Regions from separate parts of the Modestobacter sp. SYSU DS0904 genome, predicted to be linked through region 2. Evidence: predicted binding sites of a transcription regulator. Region 2 holds the regulator's gene; each other region holds the start of a gene.
What was found. The regulator LexA, encoded in region 2, represses DNA repair genes until DNA is damaged. The targets are predictions, from matches to a motif close to TCGAACANNTGTTCGA.
Positions count from the first base shown of each region.

Region 1: ACI79U_RS08365 (DUF222 domain-containing protein) is a predicted target of LexA. The motif match lies at 2,645-2,660, and genes of this name have one in related genera.
Region 3: ACI79U_RS13310 (DUF222 domain-containing protein) is a predicted target of LexA. The motif match lies at 3,249-3,264, and genes of this name have one in related genera.

Region 1 covers NZ_JBJHAQ010000009.1:33,683-39,591, forward strand. Annotated here, with positions in the region: gene ACI79U_RS08350 (MFS transporter) at 1-1,176, opposite strand, end outside; gene ACI79U_RS08355 (alcohol dehydrogenase catalytic domain-containing protein) at 1,208-2,218, opposite strand; gene ACI79U_RS08360 (hypothetical protein) at 2,322-2,531, opposite strand; gene ACI79U_RS08365 (DUF222 domain-containing protein) at 2,679-3,947, shown strand; gene ACI79U_RS08370 (SDR family NAD(P)-dependent oxidoreductase) at 4,010-4,795, shown strand; gene ACI79U_RS08375 (acetyl-CoA C-acetyltransferase) at 4,924-5,909, shown strand, end outside.
Region 2 covers NZ_JBJHAQ010000023.1:15,619-21,527, reverse strand. Annotated here, with positions in the region: gene hflX (GTPase HflX) at 1-885, shown strand, start outside; gene ACI79U_RS14740 (phosphatase PAP2 family protein) at 1,054-1,791, shown strand; gene ACI79U_RS14735 (hypothetical protein) at 1,763-2,827, shown strand; gene lexA (transcriptional repressor LexA) at 2,903-3,736, opposite strand; gene ACI79U_RS14725 (LysM peptidoglycan-binding domain-containing protein) at 3,983-4,531, shown strand; gene nrdR (transcriptional regulator NrdR) at 4,843-5,352, shown strand; gene ACI79U_RS14715 (vitamin B12-dependent ribonucleotide reductase) at 5,515-5,909, shown strand, end outside.
Region 3 covers NZ_JBJHAQ010000019.1:12,713-18,621, forward strand. Annotated here, with positions in the region: gene ACI79U_RS13295 (SDR family oxidoreductase) at 55-900, shown strand; gene ACI79U_RS13300 (GNAT family N-acetyltransferase) at 977-1,435, shown strand; gene ACI79U_RS13305 (hypothetical protein) at 1,476-1,895, shown strand; gene ACI79U_RS13310 (DUF222 domain-containing protein) at 1,950-3,230, opposite strand; gene deoC (deoxyribose-phosphate aldolase) at 3,436-4,431, shown strand; gene ACI79U_RS13320 (aldehyde dehydrogenase family protein) at 4,431-5,900, shown strand.

The DNA.
Region 1 (5,909 bases), on a different contig from region 2:
CCCGAACGCCCACTGGTAGGACAGGTTGTCGGTCAGCCAGCCGGCGACCAGCGGCCCGCAGACCGCCCCGAGGTCGGAGGTCATCTGGAACACCGCGACCACCCGGCCGCTCCGCGCCGGGCTGACGTCGCCCACCACCGCGGCCGGCACGCTGGCCAGCAGCGAGGCGGCCAGGCCGAAGCTGGCCATGGAAAGCAGGAACGCGCCCGTCGCGGGCGGCAGCACCAGGACGGCGAGGGACGCGGTGGCCAGCCCCGCACCGAGGACGAGGGAGGGACGGCGGCCCCACCGGTCGGCGAGCGTGCCGGCGCGCAGCAGGCCGACCGCCTGGGCGACCGAACCGGCCAGCAGCCCCGCGCCGGCCCAGGCGACCGTCTTGCCGAGCTCCTCGGTCACGTACAGCGGCACCAGCGAGTTGCGCACCCCGAAGAGCACCCAGCCCACGCCGAGGTTGACCACCAGTGCGGTCAGGTAGGCGCGCGAGCGCAGCGCCGCGCGCAGGCCGCCGCCGGGCGCCTCCGTGCCGGGGTCGGCCGCGGGGTCGGCGCCGCCGCCCTGGTCCACGCCCGGGGCCACCGGCTCGGCCGGCGCCTCCGACGGCGGCTGCCGGGGCACCCGGAGCAGGACCATGGCCACCGCCCCGGCGACCAGCAGGAAGCCGGCGTAGACGAAGAACGGCAGCCGCGGCGAGATCTCGGCGAGGAAGCCACCGGCCCCCGGGCCGGCGATGCCGCCGAGGATGAAGCCGCCCTGGTAGGTGGCCGCGGCCCGGCCGCGTTGGGCCGACGGGGCGGTGCGCAGCAGCAGCGAGAGGGCGGCCACGGTGAACATCGCGCTGCCCACGCCCCCGGCGGCGCGCAACGCCACGAACACCGGATAGGTCGCGGCGAGCGCGGCCGCGCCGGTGGTGAGCGCGACGATCACCAGACCGGCCGCCAGCACCAGCCGCTCGCCGATCCGCTCGACCAGCGAGCCACCGGCGAACGCGGAGACGAACCGGAAGAACGCGAAGGCGCTGACCGCGAAGCCGATCGCCGTCGTCCCGACCCCGTAGGAGCGGGCGAACAGCGGGATCGCCGGCGCGACGATGCCGAAGCCCAGCGCGACGACGAAGGCGACGAGGGCGAGCACGCGGACCTCGCGGGGCAGTGCGGTCTCCCCGCGGCGGCGTCGCACGAGGAGCGATCCTGACACGCCCCCCCGACCGCTACGGCGTGAGCACCAGCCGGCCGGCCACGTCACCGGCGCGCAGCCGGTCCAGGGCGTCGTTGACCTGCGTCAGCGGCAGCGTGCCGGCGACCGGGGAAGTGAGCTGGCCGGCCGCGGCCAGGGCCACCGCCTGCTCCAGCTCGGCGAGGGTGTTGCCCACGCTGGAGACCACCCGCTGCTCGGCCACGACCATCGCCAGCGGGCTCACGGTGAGCTGGTCGGCGCTGTACCCGACCAGCACCAGCCGGCCGCGCCGGCCCAGCACCGCGGTGGACAGCTCGAGGGTGGCGGTGACGCCGGCCAGCTCCACGACGACGTCGGCGCCCTGACCGCCGGAGAGCCGGGCCACGGTGTCGGTCAGGTCGGCGGGGGCCACCGCCGCCGTCGCCCCGGCCGTGCGGGCGGCGGCGCGGCGGGCGTCGTCCCGGCTCACCGCGACGACGGTCGCCCCCCGGCGCCGGGCCTCCTGCACCGCGGCCAGCCCGACCCCACCGCTGCCCATGACCACCAGCAGGTCACCGGGCTCGACGGCGGCCTCGGAGAGCGCGTGCACCGCGGTGGTGCCGGCGCAGCACAGGGGCGCGGCCTGCTCGAACGACAGCTCGTCGGGCAGCCGCACCAGGCAGTGCGCCGGGACGACCAGCTGCTCGGCGAAGGCGCCGTCCGCGGCGAACGCCAGCACGCCGCGTGGGGCCAGGCAGAGGTTCTGCCGCCCACGCAGGCACCAGCGGCAGGCCCCGCAGAAGAGGTAGTAGTAGACGGCGACCCGGTCGCCCGGGCCCCAGCCGGTGACCGCGGAACCGACCGCCTCGACCGTGCCGGCGGCCTCGTGCCCCAGGGTCATCGGGGTCCACGCCGGCGCGTAGAGCCCGTCGGTGAAGTGCAGTTCCGTGCCGCAGACGCCGGCGGCGCCGATGCGCACGCGCACCTCGTCCGGGGCGGGCTCGGGCACCGGGACGTCGTCCAGGGCAAGTGGCTGGTGCGCCGCGTGGAAACGGGCAGCGAGCATCGGGCAGCTCCCTCCGCCGGTACGAACCGGATCAGGTTGGACGGTCGGCGGGGGTCGTCCGCCGTCTCAGCCCGCGCCCGGGCTCCCGTGTGCACCGCAGAACCTACCCGGCGTGCTCGAGGGGCTCGACCCGGCGCAGGAAGGAGCGGATGGCCAGGTGGTGGGAGAGCGGCTCGCGGTGGTCGTCGCACGCCGTCCAGACCTTCTCCCGGTCCGGGGTGTGCAGCTTCGGGTTGTTCCAGACGAGCCGCCAGCGGGCGGGGTGGGCGCAGCCCTTGGCCGAGCAGATCACCGGGGTCGTCGCGTCGGTCACCGGTCGAGTGTGCCGGGCGCTCTCCAGCGGTGTGTCAAGGGCGTCGGCGGATCTGTGGACGAGCGTCTGACCTGCGGATTCGACTGGTCCGACGAGCCGGGTCCCGCTAGACTTCGAACACACATTCGAATCGGTGGGGGGGTGTCCGTGGGCGACTCTTTGACGCTGGATGCCCCTGCGCCGAACGTGGTCGCGGAGCTGCCGGCGAAGGGCCTGGACGAGCTGTCCGCGGCGCTGGATGCGTTGGCTGGCTCTGGGTTGCACGGGCTGTCCGACGGTCAGGTGCTGGATCGGACTGCACTGCTGGTGGCCGCGCGGAACCGGTTGGATGCGGAGCTGACCCGCACGGTGCGGCACGCAGAGACGACGCAGGCGTGTGAGCGGGATGCGCTCAAGAGCATGCGGTCGTGGTTGATCGGGCACGTGCGGGTGGCGCCGACCGAGGCGTCGCGGATCGTGCGGGCCGGTCGGGTGCTGGAGTCCTTCCCGGTGCTGGCGGCGGGGTTCGCCGCGGGTGCGGTGAGTGCGGCGCAGGTGAACGTGGTGGCGGAGAAGGTCGGCCCCGGGGAGGTGGCGAGGGCGCAGGAGCAGGACGTGGACCTGGCGGCCTTCGACCAGGTGTGGGCGCAGGTGGCAGCGGAGTCGCCGCACCAGTCGTTGGTCGCTGCGGTGCAGGCGTTCACCGAAGCGCTGGACCCCGACGGCCCGGAGCCGGACCCGACCGAGGGCCGGCGGTTCACCATCGTCAAGCACGCCGACGGCAGCGTCACGGGTCGGTTCGAGCTGGATGCCGTGGGTGGGGAGAAGGTGCAGGCGGCCGTTGAGTCCCACGTGCAGGCCGACCGGCCGAAGGGTGATCTGCGGACCCGGTCCCAGCAGCAGGCGGACGCGTTCGTGCAGCTGTGCGACAACGCGCTGGCATCGGGGAACCTGCCGACGCTGCGGACGGTGAAGCCGCACGTGGTGGTCGGCATCGACCTCGACGACCTGGTCGACCCCGCCATCGGCGCGGGTGCGGCGGAGCTGGGGTTCGGGGCGACGATCTCCGCCGCCCGGGCCCGCTACCTGGCCTGCGACGGGAGCATCTCCCGGATCGTGATGGGCCCCGACGGCGTGCCGCTCGATCTCGGCCGGGACCACCGGGTGGTCACCCCCGGCCTGCGCAAGGCCGTCGAGCGGCGGGACAAGTCCTGCGTGTTCGCCGGTTGCGGCGCCCCGACCTGGTGGTGCGACGTGCACCACCTCATCCACTGGCTCCACGGTGGCGAGACCAACCTGGAGAACTCAGCGCTGCTGTGCGAGCGGCACCACACCAAGGTCCACCACGGGTTCCGGGTCGAGCGACAACCCGATGGCCCATGGCGCACCTGGCGACCCGACGGCACCGAGATCATCCTCGGACCACCGATCACGTGACGCGACAGCTGGGCTGGCCCGGCGCACGGTTCCGTTCCACGGGCGCCGGGTAGTCGCACGCCATGACTGAGACCAAGCCCCTCGCCCTGGTCACCGGCGCTTCCAGCGGGATCGGGTTCGAGCTCGCCAAGCAGTTCGCCCAGCACGGCTTCGACCTGGTGATCGACGCCGAGGACCCCACCATCGACACCGCGGCCGCGAAGCTGCGCGCCGAGGGCGCCGACGTGATCCCCGTCCAGGCCGACCTCCGCACCCCGGAGGGCATCAAGCAGCTGTGGACCCGGGTCCAGGGGCTCGGGCGGCCGCTGCACGCCGCCGCCCTCAACGCCGGGGTCGGCCGCGGCGGCGCCTTCATCGACACCGACTGGGCCGACGACCTGGAGGTCATGCAGCTCAACGTCGTCTCCACCGCGGCCCTGCTCAAGCTGGTGCTGGTGGAGATGACCGGCCGCAACGAGGGCCGGGTGCTGGTGACCTCCTCGATCGCCTCGACCATGCCCGGTGCCTACCAGCCCGTCTACAACGCGTCGAAGTCCTTCGTCCAGTCGCTGACCGAGGCCGTCCAGCAGGAGCTGAAGGACTCCGCGGTCACCATCACGGCGCTGATGCCCGGCCCGACGGACACCGACTTCTTCCGGCGGGCCGACCTGGAGGACACCGCCATGGGCAAGGGCCCCAAGGACGGTGCGGCCGAGGTCGCCGAGCAGGGCTTCGAGGCCATGATGAAGGGGGAGAAGCAGATCGTCGCCGCTTCGCTGATGACCAAGGCGCAGGGCGCGATGAACAAAGTCCTGCCGGATGCCTTCAAGACCTCCGCCCACGAGGCGATGGCCAAGCCGCGCGACTGACGTCCCGCGCCACCGCGCCACCGCGACGCCCCTCCCGGTCCACCGGGAGGGGCGTCGTCCGGTTCGGGCTTCCGCTGAGCGGACGCCGGTGCAGCGCCGGGACAGGGGAGAGCTGGCACAGTGGGTGCATGGACGACGTCGTCATCTGTTCCCCCCTGCGCACGCCCGTCGGCCGCATGGGCGGCGTCTTCGCGGGCCTGAGCGCCAACCAGCTCGCCGCGACCGCCCTGCGCGCCCTCGCCGAGCGGACCGGCCTGGCGGAGGGCGAGGTCGACGACGTCGTGCTCGGCCACTGCAACCCCAGCGGCGAGAACCCGGCGATCGGCCGGGTCGCCGCCCTCGACGCCGGTCTGGGGGTGCAGGTCCCAGGCCTGCAGATCGACCGGCGCTGCGGCTCCGGGCTGCAGGCCGTCGTGTACGCGGCCATGCAGGTGGCCTCGGGCGCCGGCAAGGTCGTGATCGCCGGTGGCGTGGAGTCGATGAGCAACGTCGAGCACTACGCCCTCGGGCTGCGCACCGGCGCCAAGGGCGACGGCGTCATGCTGCACGACCGCCTGGCCCGCGCCCGCGAGACCGCCGGCGGCGTCGACCACCCGGTGCCCGGCGGCATGCTGGAGACCGCGGAGAACGTCCGTCGCGAGCACGGCATCGACCGGCTCGCCCAGGACGCGTGGGCGCTCCGCTCGCAGCAGGCCGCCGGCGCCGCGATCCGCGAGGGCCGGTTCAAGGACGAGATCATCGGCGTCGAGGTGCCCGGCACCCGGAAGACCCCCGCCCGCGTCGTCCTCGAGGACGAGCACCCCCGGCCGGAGACCACGATGGAGGACCTGGCGAAGCTCCGTCCGGTGATGGGCCGGGTCGACCCCGAGGCCACGGTCACCGCCGGCAACGCCTCGGGCCAGAACGACGGCGCCGCGGCGTGCGTCGTCACCACCCGGGCCGAGGCCGACCGGCGGGGCTGGGAGCCGTTCGTCCGGCTGGTCGGCTGGTCGGTGGCCGGTGTGCCGCCGGAGACGATGGGCATCGGCCCGGTCCCGGCCACCGCCGCCGTCCTGGAGCGCACCGGCTTGACGCTGGCCGACATGGACCTGATCGAGCTCAACGAGGCGTTCGC
Region 2 (5,909 bases):
CGACTGCGCGGCTGGGGTGAGTCGCTGAGCCGGCAGGCCGGTGGTCGCGTCGCCGGCGGTGGCGGCATCGGCACCCGTGGTCCGGGTGAGACGAAGATCGAGACCGACCGCCGCCGGATCCGCGCCCGGGTGAGCAAGCTGCGCAAGGAGATCGCCGGCATGGCGACCGCGCGCACCACCCAGCGCAACTCCCGCGACCGGAACGCCACGCCCAGCGTGGCGATCGCCGGCTACACCAACGCCGGCAAGTCCAGCCTGCTCAACCAGCTCACCGACGCCGGCGTGCTGGTCCAGGACTCGCTGTTCGCCACCCTGGACCCGACGGTCCGCCGGGCGCAGACCCCGGAGGGCCGTGAGTTCACGATGACCGACACCGTCGGTTTCGTGCGCCACCTGCCCCACCAGCTCGTCGACGCCTTCCGGTCGACGCTGGAGGAGGTCGCCGCCGCCGACCTGCTGCTGCACGTGGTCGACGGCGCCGACCCCGACCCGCTGGGCCAGATCGACGCGGTGCACATCGTGCTGCAGGAGATCGACGCCCGGGCGGTGCCCGAGCTGATCGTGGTCAACAAGGTGGACGCGATGAGCGAGGACGACGTCCTCGCGCTGCGTCAGGCGCTGCCCGGTGCGGCCTGGGTCTCGGCCCGCACCGGTGAGGGCATCGAGGCGCTGCGCGACGTGATCGCTCAGCGGCTCCCGCACCCGCACATCGACGTCGACGTCCTGGTGCCCTACGACCGGGGTGACCTGGTCGCCCGGGTGCACCGGGACGGCGAGGTGCTCGAGGAGCGCCACGAGGCGGACGGCACCCGGCTCACCGCCCGGGTCGACGACGGCCTCGCCGCGGCGCTCGACGGGTTCGACACCCCCGTCGCCGGCGGCTGACCACCGGGACCCGGTGGCACCGTCCTCCCGGGTGGCCGGTCGGCGGACGTCGTCGGGCGGCCCCGGGATCACGGCCCAGCACTGCGCGGCGCGACCTCGTCCGGTCGCGCCGCGCAGTGCGCTGCCGGGACGGTCACGGCCAGGTCACGGTGCCGGTACCGTGACGCCGTGGCGAGCGGAGCGGTGCGGGTGACGGGGAGCGCCGCCGGTGGCCCCGGCTCCCCGGCCCGGCCGGTGGTCGGCGTCGGCCGGCCGCCGTGGTGGCTGGTGCTCGTCTCCGCGCTCGTCGCGGCCGGCGTCACCGTCGACCTGCTCGCCGGTGGCCGGCTGGAACGGCTGGACGTGGCGGTCTCCGAGCAGGTCGGGTCCTGGGGTCTGCGCGACTCCGCCGCCTACTGGCCGGTGTGGGTGTTCACCCAGGCCGGCGGGCGGGTCACCATCCTGCTGGTGCTCAGCGCGCTGGTGGGCTGGCTGTTCTGGCGCCACCGCACGGCGGCCCCGCTGGTCCGTGTGCTGCTGGCCCTGGTGCTGCTCACCGTGGCGGTCTACGCGTTCAAGTGGGGCACCGGGCGCACGGCCCCGGCCTATCCGGGCTCCTACTTCCACCGGGGCGGCGAGAGCTACCCGTCCGGGCACGTGGCCAACGCCGTGCTGATGTGGGGGGTGGCCCGCTGGCAGGTCGTCCAGTACGGCCTGCCCGCCCGGCTGCAGCGCGCGGCCTGGCTGCTCAGCGTGCTGGGGCCGTTGGCGACAGGAGTGGCCATGGTGGCGTTGAACTTCCACTGGGTCACCGATGCAGTCGTGGGAGCGGCCGTCGGCATCGTCCTCTTGGGCGTGGTTCATGCACTCGACGCATTCGTGGTGTCACGCTGGGTCCGTGCCAGAGTGGGCCGGCCGCACGCGTAGCCGCGCCGGCCGCCGTTGCCTGGCGGACGGGGCGCTCCTCGCCGTGCCGGTGGCGGTCCTGCTCGCGTTCTTGCCGGCGTCTGCGGCGCTCGCCGAGGGGGCCGCGCCGAGCACGCGCTGCACCATCACCGACCCGCGGCTGCCGGAGATCTCCGGCCTGGCCAGCGCGGGGGAGACGCTGCTGGCGATGAACGACGGCGGCGACCGGGCCGAGGTGTTCATCCTGGACGCCGCGTGCGCCGTCGCCGAGGTCCGGTCGGGGAGCGTCGACCCCTACGACCCCGAGGACCTGGCCCTGGGCGCGGACGGCACGTTGTGGCTGGCCGACATCGGGGACAACAACGCCGCCCGGGAGACCGTCGCGCTGATCGGGCTGCGCCCCGACGGCAGCACCACGCTGACCAGGCTGACCTACCCCGACGGGGCCCACGACGCCGAGGCGCTCCTGCTGGCCCCCGACGGCACGCCCTACCTCGTCACCAAGGAGGTGCTCGGCTCCTCCGGTGTGTACCGCCCCGATGCGCCGCTCGCCGACGGCGCCACGGTGTCGATGACCCGGGTGGTCGGGCTGGGCTTCACCCTGACCGGCACGCCGGGCGGGCCGGTCGGCCGGGCGGGGCAGTTGCTGGTGACCGGGGGAGCGGTCTCGGCCGACGGCCAGCGGATCGCGCTGCGCACGTACACCGACGCCTACGTCTGGACGCTGACCGGTTCCGATGTGGCCGGTGCCCTCTCCGGCGCGCCGGTCCGGATCGCGCTCCCGGAGTCCCCGCAGGGCGAGGCGATCGCCTTCGCGGCGAACAACCGTGACCTGCTGGTCGTCAGTGAGGGGCTGCCTGCGCAGGTGGCACTGGTCCCCGTGCCCGGTGAACCGGCTCCAGGCAGCCTGGCCGAGGCGGCGCCCAGCGCCGGGCCGGCCGGCGAGCTGGTGACCGCGGCCCGGGGAGTGCCCCCGGTCACGGCCGGCATCATCGCGGCCGGTGTCGCCACCGTGTTCGTCTGGATCGGCGGGAAGGTCCGCCGCCGGCGGGAGTGACCCGGCCGCCGGCGGGAGTGACCCGGCCGGTGGCGGGAGGGGCGCGCCCGTCCCGCCGCCGGCCGGATGCCGGGGTCAGACCCGGCGCAGCACCGTCACGACCCGGCCGAGGACGGTCGCGTCGTCGCCGGGGATCGGTGCGTAGGCCGGGTTGTGCGGCAGCAGCCACACGTGGCCGTCGCGTCGCTTGTAGGTCTTGACGGTCGCCTCGCCGTCGATCATCGCCGCGACGATCTCGCCGTTCTCGGCGGTGGGCTGCTGGCGGACCACGACCCAGTCGCCGTCGCAGATCGCGGCCTCGATCATCGAGTCGCCGGCGACCTTGAGCATGAAGAGCGTCCCCTCGCCGACCAGCTCGCGGGGCAGCGGGAAGACCTCCTCGACCGCCTGCTCCGCCAGCACCGGGCCACCTGCGGCGATGCGGCCGACCAGCGGCACGTAGGTGGGCGCCGGAACGCCCGCCTCGTCGACGCCGCTGGCGGAACCGGCCGCGGCGAGCCCCTCGACCCCGGCGCCGGTGCCGACCGTCGTCCCCTGCTCACCCGGCAGTCGCACGTCCAGCGCGCGCGGCCGGTTCGGGTCGCGGCGCAACCAGCCCTTGCGCTGCAGCACCGACAGCTGGTGGGCGACCGAGGAGGCGGAGGAGAGGCCGACCGCCTCGCCGATCTCGCGGACCGAGGGCGGGTAGCCCCGGCGCTCGATGGAGTCGCGGATGACCTCGAGCACCCGGCGCTGCCGCTGGGTCAGCCCGTCGCCGGCCTCCCCGCGGTCGGGGAACTCGCGGACGGCCGCACCGCCGGTGCTCTCCGCGGACTCCGCCGCAGCCGGCCCGGCCGCGCGCTTGCGCCGACTGGACCCCTGCCGACTGGACTCCTTGCGCTCGTCCGCCGTCCGGCCGTCGACCGCCATCTGTCCTCCTCGTCCGGCTGCGCACGCAGCTGCCCGGTGGCGTCGCCCCCGGGAGGGGGGCGGGCGCCGTCGTGGTCTCCCTCCGCACGGTAGCGGCTCCAGCGCGTCTGTTCAAACACCTGTTCGAATCCGCGCCGTGTCGGAGTCCTCCTGTCGGTGGGATGCGGTAGACATCGCACAGACGTTCGAATCGAACAGGCGTTCGAGACGGTGCCCGAGGGGGCGTCCGTCGGAAGGAGTGCACCGATGGTCATCGCCGAGTCCCGGAGTGGGAGCGCCGCCGCGCCCGCGCCGTCCCGCCCGTCCCTGCGCCTGGTGCCGCCGCCCGCGGCCGGGTGGGTGCCCGGGGGAGAGGTCGGGCCCCGCCTGGGGCGGCGCCCGTCGGTGCGTCCGGGCGGGCGGCCGGTGGCCTCCTCCGGGGTCGCGGACGTGCGGCTGGTCCGGGGTGGTGGCTGCTGGCCCGCTCGCACCGCCGCCTCGCTCCCCCCGGGGCAGCGCGAGGAGCCGCTGCCGCTGCGGCTCACCCGCCGTGGCCGGCGCGTGGTGGCGGCGCTCTCGGTGGCGATCGGTCTGGTGGTGGCGGCGGGCACGCTCGCGGTCGTCGTCGACGCCGAGCCCGCGCTGCGGCTGGCCGGCGCCAGCACGGTCGTGGTCCAGCCCGGCGACACCCTGTGGTCGATCGCCGGGAACGTGGCGCCGGACGAGGACCGGCGCGCGGTGGTCGACGCGATCCTCGACCACAACGGCCTGGACGACGTGGTGCTGCAGCCCGGCCAGGTGCTCGAGCTGCCCTGACCTGCGCCTCGGCCTCCCGAGGGACCTCGGGATGGGGCGGATGGGTGCTCGAGCGGCAGGCGGGTCAGGTGCGGAACACGACACGCGCGGCAGGGCTTGCACACCAGTAGGGGTGGCCGTACGGTTCCACCACAACATCTAGTGCTTACACGGATGTAAGTCGTCCACAGCCGTTCCACACGTTCTCCCCGGCGCATCCACCGGATGTCCCCCGAGCAGTCCACAGGAACGGTCCACGGGCCGGGTGTCCCACGGTGTCACAGCACCGCGGTGATCCCGGCCGCGACACCTCGGGAGGAGGTGGACCGGCAATGCGTTGCCCCTTCTGCCACAACCCCGACAGCCGCGTCATCGACTCCCGGGAGACCGATGAGGGCGCGACCACCCGCCGGCGGCGTTCGTGCCCCGGCTGCGGACGGCGGTTCACCACCGTCGAGGAGGCCGTGCTCGCCGTGGTGAAGCGCAGCGGCGTCAGCGAGCCGTTCGCCCGCGGGAAGGTGATCGCCGGTGTCCGGCGCGCATGCCAGGGTCGGCCCGTCGACGAGCACCAGCTGGCGCTGCTGGCCCAGCAGGTGGAGGACGCCGTCCGGGCCACCGGTTGCGCCGAGATCCCCAGCCACGAGGTGGGCCTGGCGATCCTGGGTCCGCTGCGCGACCTGGACGAGGTCGCGTACCTGCGCTTCGCCAGCGTCTACCGGAGCTTCAGCTCGGCCGCGGACTTCGAGAAGGAGATCGCCGAGCTGCGCGCCGCCGTGAACGCCCGCGCCGGTGGGTCACCCGCCGGCGACGACGGACCGCCGGGCGCGCCCGCCGGGTCCTGAGCCCGCCGGCCCCAGAACTGTCACACCCCTCGACTACACAGGTCTCGACGAGGAGACCGCACCGCACCACCCGGCTCCGGCACCCGCCGGCTTCCCCAGCCGCTCCACCCGCACCGCCGCTCAGCTCGACACCAGAGCTCGACAACAGGGAGCCCTCGCACGATGACCGAGACAGCCGACCGCCTCGCCACCACCCGGAACCGCCGCAGCCCGAAGGCGCCCACCCGGGGCAAGGGCCTGAAGGTCAAGCGCGTCTTCACCACCGCCGGCGTGCACCCCTACGACGAGGTCGTCTGGGAGCGGCGCGACGTCGTCATGACCAACTGGCGGGACGGCTCGATCAACTTCGAGCAGCGGGGCGTCGAGTTCCCGTCCGAGTGGAGCATCAACGCCACCAACATCGTCACCACCAAGTACTTCCGTGGCGCGGTCGGCAGCGCGCAGCGCGAGACGAGCCTCCGCCAGCTGATCGACCGGGTCGTGCTGACCTACGGCGCGGCCGGCCGTGAGCACGACTACTTCGCCTCCGAGGGCGACGCCGAGATCTTCGAGCACGA
Region 3 (5,909 bases), on a different contig from region 2:
CCGGCCGACCGTCGAACCGGGCGGCGTCCGTCTCGAACACCCTGGAGTCCGACCATGCCCGCTGCCCCGATCGCCGTCACCGGGTCCACCGGCCACCTCGGCGGCCGCGTCGCTCGGCTGCTGGCCGACGCCGGGGTGCGCCAGCAGCTGCTGGTCCGCGACCCCTCCCGCGCGCCGCAGCTCCCCGGGGCGACCGTCGCCCGGGCGCCGTACGGCGACCGCGGGGCGGTGCGCGATGCGCTCGCCGGCGTGTCGGTCGTGCTGATGGTGTCGGCCTCGGAGACCGCCGACCGGGTCGACCAGCACCGCACCTTCCTCGACGCGGCGGTGGAGGCCGGGGTGGAGCACCTGGTCTACACGTCCTTCGAGAGCGCCGCGCCGGACGCGACGTTCACCCTGGCCCGCGACCACTGGGCGACCGAGCAGCACGCGCGCGAGATCGGGCTGCCGGCCACGTTCCTCCGCGATCAGCTGTACCTGGACTCGCTGGTGGAGTTCGTCGGTCCGGACGGCGCGATCCGCGGGCCGGCCGAGGACGGCCGGGTGGCTGCCGTGGCCCGGGACGACATCGCGGACGCCGCGGTCGCTGTCCTCCGCGACCCGGTTCCGCACGCCGGCCGGACCTGGTCGCTGACCGGACCCGAGGCGCTGACGCTCCACGAGGTGGCCGCCACGATCAGCGCGGTCACCGGCACCGCAGCCCGCTACGTCCCGGAGACCCTCGACGAGGCCTACGCCTCCCGGGCGTCCTACGGTGCGCCGGACTGGCAGGTCGAGGCCTGGGTGTCGACCTACACCGCGATCGCGGACGGTTCGCTGGCCGGCGTCACCGATCACGTCGCCGAGCTCACCGGCCACCCGGCGCGGTCGATGGAGCAGGTGCTGCGGGCCCGGCGATGACGGCCGGTCGGGCTCCGCGAGCCCCTGGCCGGCGGGTGCGGGGTGGGCCGGCAGGGCGCATCGCGACGTGGTGTCGATGCCCGTGACCGTCGGGCCGCTTCCGTCGTCCGCGACCGGGGAGCTGCTGACGTTGCAGCGCGCGGCGTACGTGAGCGAGGCGCAGCTGTACGACGACGTCCGCCTGCCGGCGCTGACGCAGACCCTCGACGAGCTGACCGTCGAGTTGGCCGCCAGCGCGTGCGTGGCCGCCTGGTCCGGTGCACGACTGGTCGGGGCCGTCCGAACCCGGGAGGACAGCCGACTGCTGCACGTCGGCCGACTGGTGGTGGCACCGGACCAGCAGGGGCTCGGGATCGGCAGCCGGCTGCTGGTGGCCGCGGAGGCCGGCACCTCCTGTGCCCGCGCCACGCTGTTCACCGGGTCCCGGAGCGAAGCCAACCTGCGGCTGTACCGCCGCCACGGATACGCCGAGACCCGGCGGGAGGAGCTGCGCCCCGGGCTGGAGATCGTGCACCTGGGGAAGGATCTGGGCTGAACCCCGCGCCACGCGCCGGCCGAACGGGCAGGGTGGCGACATGGTCCGAGCACCACGCAGTCCCACTGGCCGTGCACTGGCGACGGTCGGGGTCCTCGCCTTCTGCAGCTGGGTCACCTTCGTGGCGATCGAGATCGCCACCGTGCCGGAGCCCGGAGCAGCCTCGGTCGACGCCCTGGCCACGCAGGTCGCCTCGTCGCTCGCGCAGCGGGACGCCGACACGTTCCAGGCACTGGTGGTCGACGACGCCCCGGCGGACTACGCCGAGCAGCTCTTCGCCTCGCTCCCCTCCGCCGGCAGCGGTCTGGAGGCCGTGGTCGAGAGCTCCGGCCGGGCTGACGTGATCGTGGTGGCCGACCCAGCCGGCCGCGGGACCTGTCTCGCCTGGCAGGTGGTGCCCGACGACGAGCGGTACCTCCTCGGCGTCGTCCCACCGCTCACCGGTTGCAGCCAGCGCTGACAACGGCAGCCCTCGGCAGCACAGCCGGGGCCGTCGGCGGCACAGCCGGCAACGTCAGGTGAGCGGTGGTCCGAGGAGGATCTCGGTGCCGTCGGGGCGCCAGGTGCGCCAACGGCCGTCGGGTTGTCGCTCGACCCGGAACCCGTGGTGGACCTTGGTGTGGTGGCGCTCGCACAACAGCGCCGAGTTCTTCAGGTTGGTCTCGCCGCCGTGGAGCCAGTGGATGAGGTGGTGCACGTCGGCCCACCAGTGCGGGGCGCCGCACCCGGTGAACATGCAGGTCCTGTCCCGCGCGACGACCGCGCGGCGCAGGGCGGGGGTGACCACCCGGTGCTTGCGGCCCAGGTCCAGTGGCTCGCCGTCGGGGCCCATCACGATGCGCGAGACCACCGCGTCACAGGCCAGCCACCGCGCCCGGGCGGCGGAGATGCTCGCCCCGAACCCGGTCTGCCCGGCCCCCGGGCCCGTGGCGGGGTCAACCAGGTCCTCGACGTCGATCCCCAGCACCACGTGCGGCTTCTCCGTGCGCAGCGTCGGCAGGCCACCGGCGGCCAGGGCGTTGTCGCACAGCTGGATCAGCGCATCGGCCTGCTGCTGCGCGCGGGTGCGGGTGTCGCCCTTCGGCCGGTTGGCCTGCACGATCGACTCGATCGCCGCCCGTACCTTCTCGAACCCCACGGCATCCGCATCAAACCGGCCACTGCCCGAACCATCGGCATGCCGGACCAGGCTCAGCCGCCGGCCCTCGGTGGGATCGGGCTCCGGGCCGTCGGGGTCCAGCGCCTCTTCGAATGCCTGCACCGCAGCGACCAACGACTGGTGCGGCGACTCGGCCGCCACCTGCGACCAGACCTGGTCGAAGGCGCCCAGGTCGATGCCCTGCTCCGCGGCCTTCGCGACCTCACCGGGGCCGACCTTCTCCGCCACCACGTTCACCTGCGCCGCGCTCACCGCACCCGCGGCGAACCCCGCTGCCAGCACCGGGAAGGACTCCAGCACCCGACCGGCCCGCACGATCCGCGACGCCTCGGCCGGCGCCACGCGCACGTGCCCGATCAACCACGACCGCGTCGACTTCAACCCATCGCGCTCCGCGGCCTGGGTCACCTCCGCGTGCCGCACTGTGCGCGTCAACTCCGCCGATGCGCGATTGACCAGCTTCACCAAGAAGGCGGTCCGGTCGAGCACCTGACCGTCGGACAACCCGTGCAATCCCGAACCAGCCAGCGCGTCCAACGCCGCGCCCAGCTCGCCCAGGCCCACCGCCGGCAACTCCGCAACCACGTTCGGAGCAAGCACATCCGGATCGGCGTCCAGCGTCGTCGAGCCGCTCACGGACACCTCCCCACCGATTCGAACATGTGTTCTAAGTCTAGCGGGATCCGGACCACCGGACCAGCCGAATCCGCAGCTCAGGCGCTTGTGCACAGATCCAATCAACCGCTTGACAGGCGGCCGGCGCCGGCTCTGACACCCGTCCGGGGCACCGCGCGAGAGTGAGCACCGGAGACCTGTCGGTACGCAGTGGAGAATGCCCGGCATGACCCACGTGCTCGACCCGAACGCGCTGGCCGGGTCCGGCGGCGCCCCGGGCACCCCACCCGACCCGTTCGCCGACGTGACCCGCTCGGACGACGCCATCCGCGCCTTCCTCCACGGACTCCCCGGCGTCGACCAGGTGGGCGCGCAGCAGCGGGTCGCCGTGCTCGGCACCCGCTCGATCAAGAGCACCGCGAAGGCCTGGGCGATCGACACCGCGATCTCGATGGTCGACCTGACCACCCTCGAGGGCGCCGACACCCCCGGGAAGGTGCGCAGCCTGGCCGCCAAGGCCCGCCGTCCCGACCCGGAGGACCTCACCTGCCCGTCGGTCGCCGCGGTCTGCGTCTACGGCGACCTCGCGGGCGTGGCGAAGGAGGCGCTGGCGGGCACCGACATCAACGTCGCCGCCGTCGCCACCGCCTTCCCCAGCGGCCGCGCCAGCCGGCGGGTCAAGATCGCCGACGTGGAGGACGCCGTCGCGAACGGCGCCGACGAGATCGACATGGTCATCGACCGCGGGGCGTTCCTCTCCGGCCGCTACCTCGACGTCTTCGAGGAGATCGTCGCGGTGAAGGAGGCCTGCGGCCCCGCGCACCTGAAGGTCATCCTGGAGACCGGCGAGCTGGTCACCCTGGACGCCGTCCGCCGCGCCTCCTGGCTGGCGATGCTCGCCGGCGGCGACTTCATCAAGACCTCCACCGGGAAGGTCTCCCCCGCCGCCACCCTGCCGGTCTGCCTGGTGATGATGGAGGCGGTCCGCGACTTCCGCGCCGCCACCGGCCGCCAGGTCGGCGTCAAGCCCGCCGGCGGCATCCGGACCACGAAGGACGCCGTCAAGCACCTGGTGCTGGTCAACGAGACCGCCGGGCCCGACTGGCTGTCCCCGGACTGGTTCCGCCTCGGCGCCTCCAGCCTGCTCAACGACCTGCTCCTGCAGCGCCAGAAGCTCCGCACCGGCCACTACTCCGGCCCCGACCACGTGAGCGTGGACTGATGTCATCCCCCACCCAGCCCGCCTCGAGCCCCTTCGAGTACGCGCCGGCACCGGAGTCCCGCTCGATCGTCGACCTGAAGCCCAGCTACGGGCTGTTCGTCGACGGTGAGTTCACCGAGGGCACCGGCACACCGCTGAAGACGGTCAACCCGGCCACCGAGGAGGTGCTGAGCGAGGTCGCCGTCGGCACCGAGGAGGACGTCGACCGCGCCGTCCGCGCCGCCCGCCGCGCCTTCACCCGGGTCTGGGGGCCGATGCGCCCGGCCGACCGGGGCAAGTACCTGTTCCGCATCGCCCGGCTGCTGCAGGAGCGGGCGCGGGAGTTCGCCGTCCTGGAGAGCCTGGACAACGGCAAGCCGATCCGGGAGAGCCGGGACGTCGACGTCCCGCTGGCCGCGGCGCACTTCTTCTACCACGCGGGCTGGGCCGACAAGCTGGAGCACGCGGGCCTCGGCCCGGCCCCGCGGCCGCTCGGCGTGGCCGGTCAGGTCATCCCGTGGAACTTCCCGCTGCTGATGCTGGCGTGGAAGGTCGCCCCGGCGCTGGCGGCGGGCAACACCGTGGTCCTCAAGCCCGCGGAGACCACCCCGCTGACCGCGCTGCTGTTCGCCGAGGTGTGCCAGCAGGCCGACCTGCCGCCCGGCGTGGTCAACATCGTGACCGGCGCCGGCCAGACCGGCCGCGCCGTGGTCGCCCACCCCGACGTCGACAAGGTGGCCTTCACCGGCTCCACCGAGGTCGGCCGGGAGATCGCCCGCTCGGTCGCCGGCACCGGCAAGCGGCTCACCCTGGAACTGGGCGGCAAGGCCGCCAACATCGTCTTCGACGACGCCCCGGTCGACCAGGCCGTCGAGGGCATCGTCCGCGGCATCTTCTTCAACCAGGGCCACGTCTGCTGCGCGGGTTCCCGGCTGCTGGTGCAGGAGTCGGTGCACGACGAGGTGGTCGCGGCGCTGCAGCGGCGGATCGGCACGCTGCGGGTGGGCGATCCGCTGGACAAGAACACCGACCTGGGCGCGATCAACTCGGCCGAGCAGCTGGCCCGGATCCGGGAGCTGTCGGAGATCGGCGAGGCCGAGGGGGCCCAGCGCTGGCAGCCGGTGTGCGACCTCCCCGACCGCGGGTTCTGGTTCCCCCCGACGATCTTCACCGGCGTCTCGGCGGCGCACCGGATCGCCCGTGACGAGGTCTTCGGGCCGGTGCTGTCCGTGCTCACCTTCCGCACCCCCGACGAGGCGGTGGCGAAGGCCAACAACAGCACCTACGGGCTGTCGGCCGGCATCTGGTCGGAGAAGGGCTCCCGGATCCTGAAGATCGCCGACCAGCTGCGGGCCGGCGTGGTGTGGGCCAACACCTTCAACGAGCTCGACCCGACCTCGCCGTTCGGCGGCTACAAGCAGTCCGGCTACGGCCGGGAGGGCGGCCGGCAGGGCCTGGCCGCCTACCTCTCGACGGGAGACGCTCGATGAGCGAGCTTG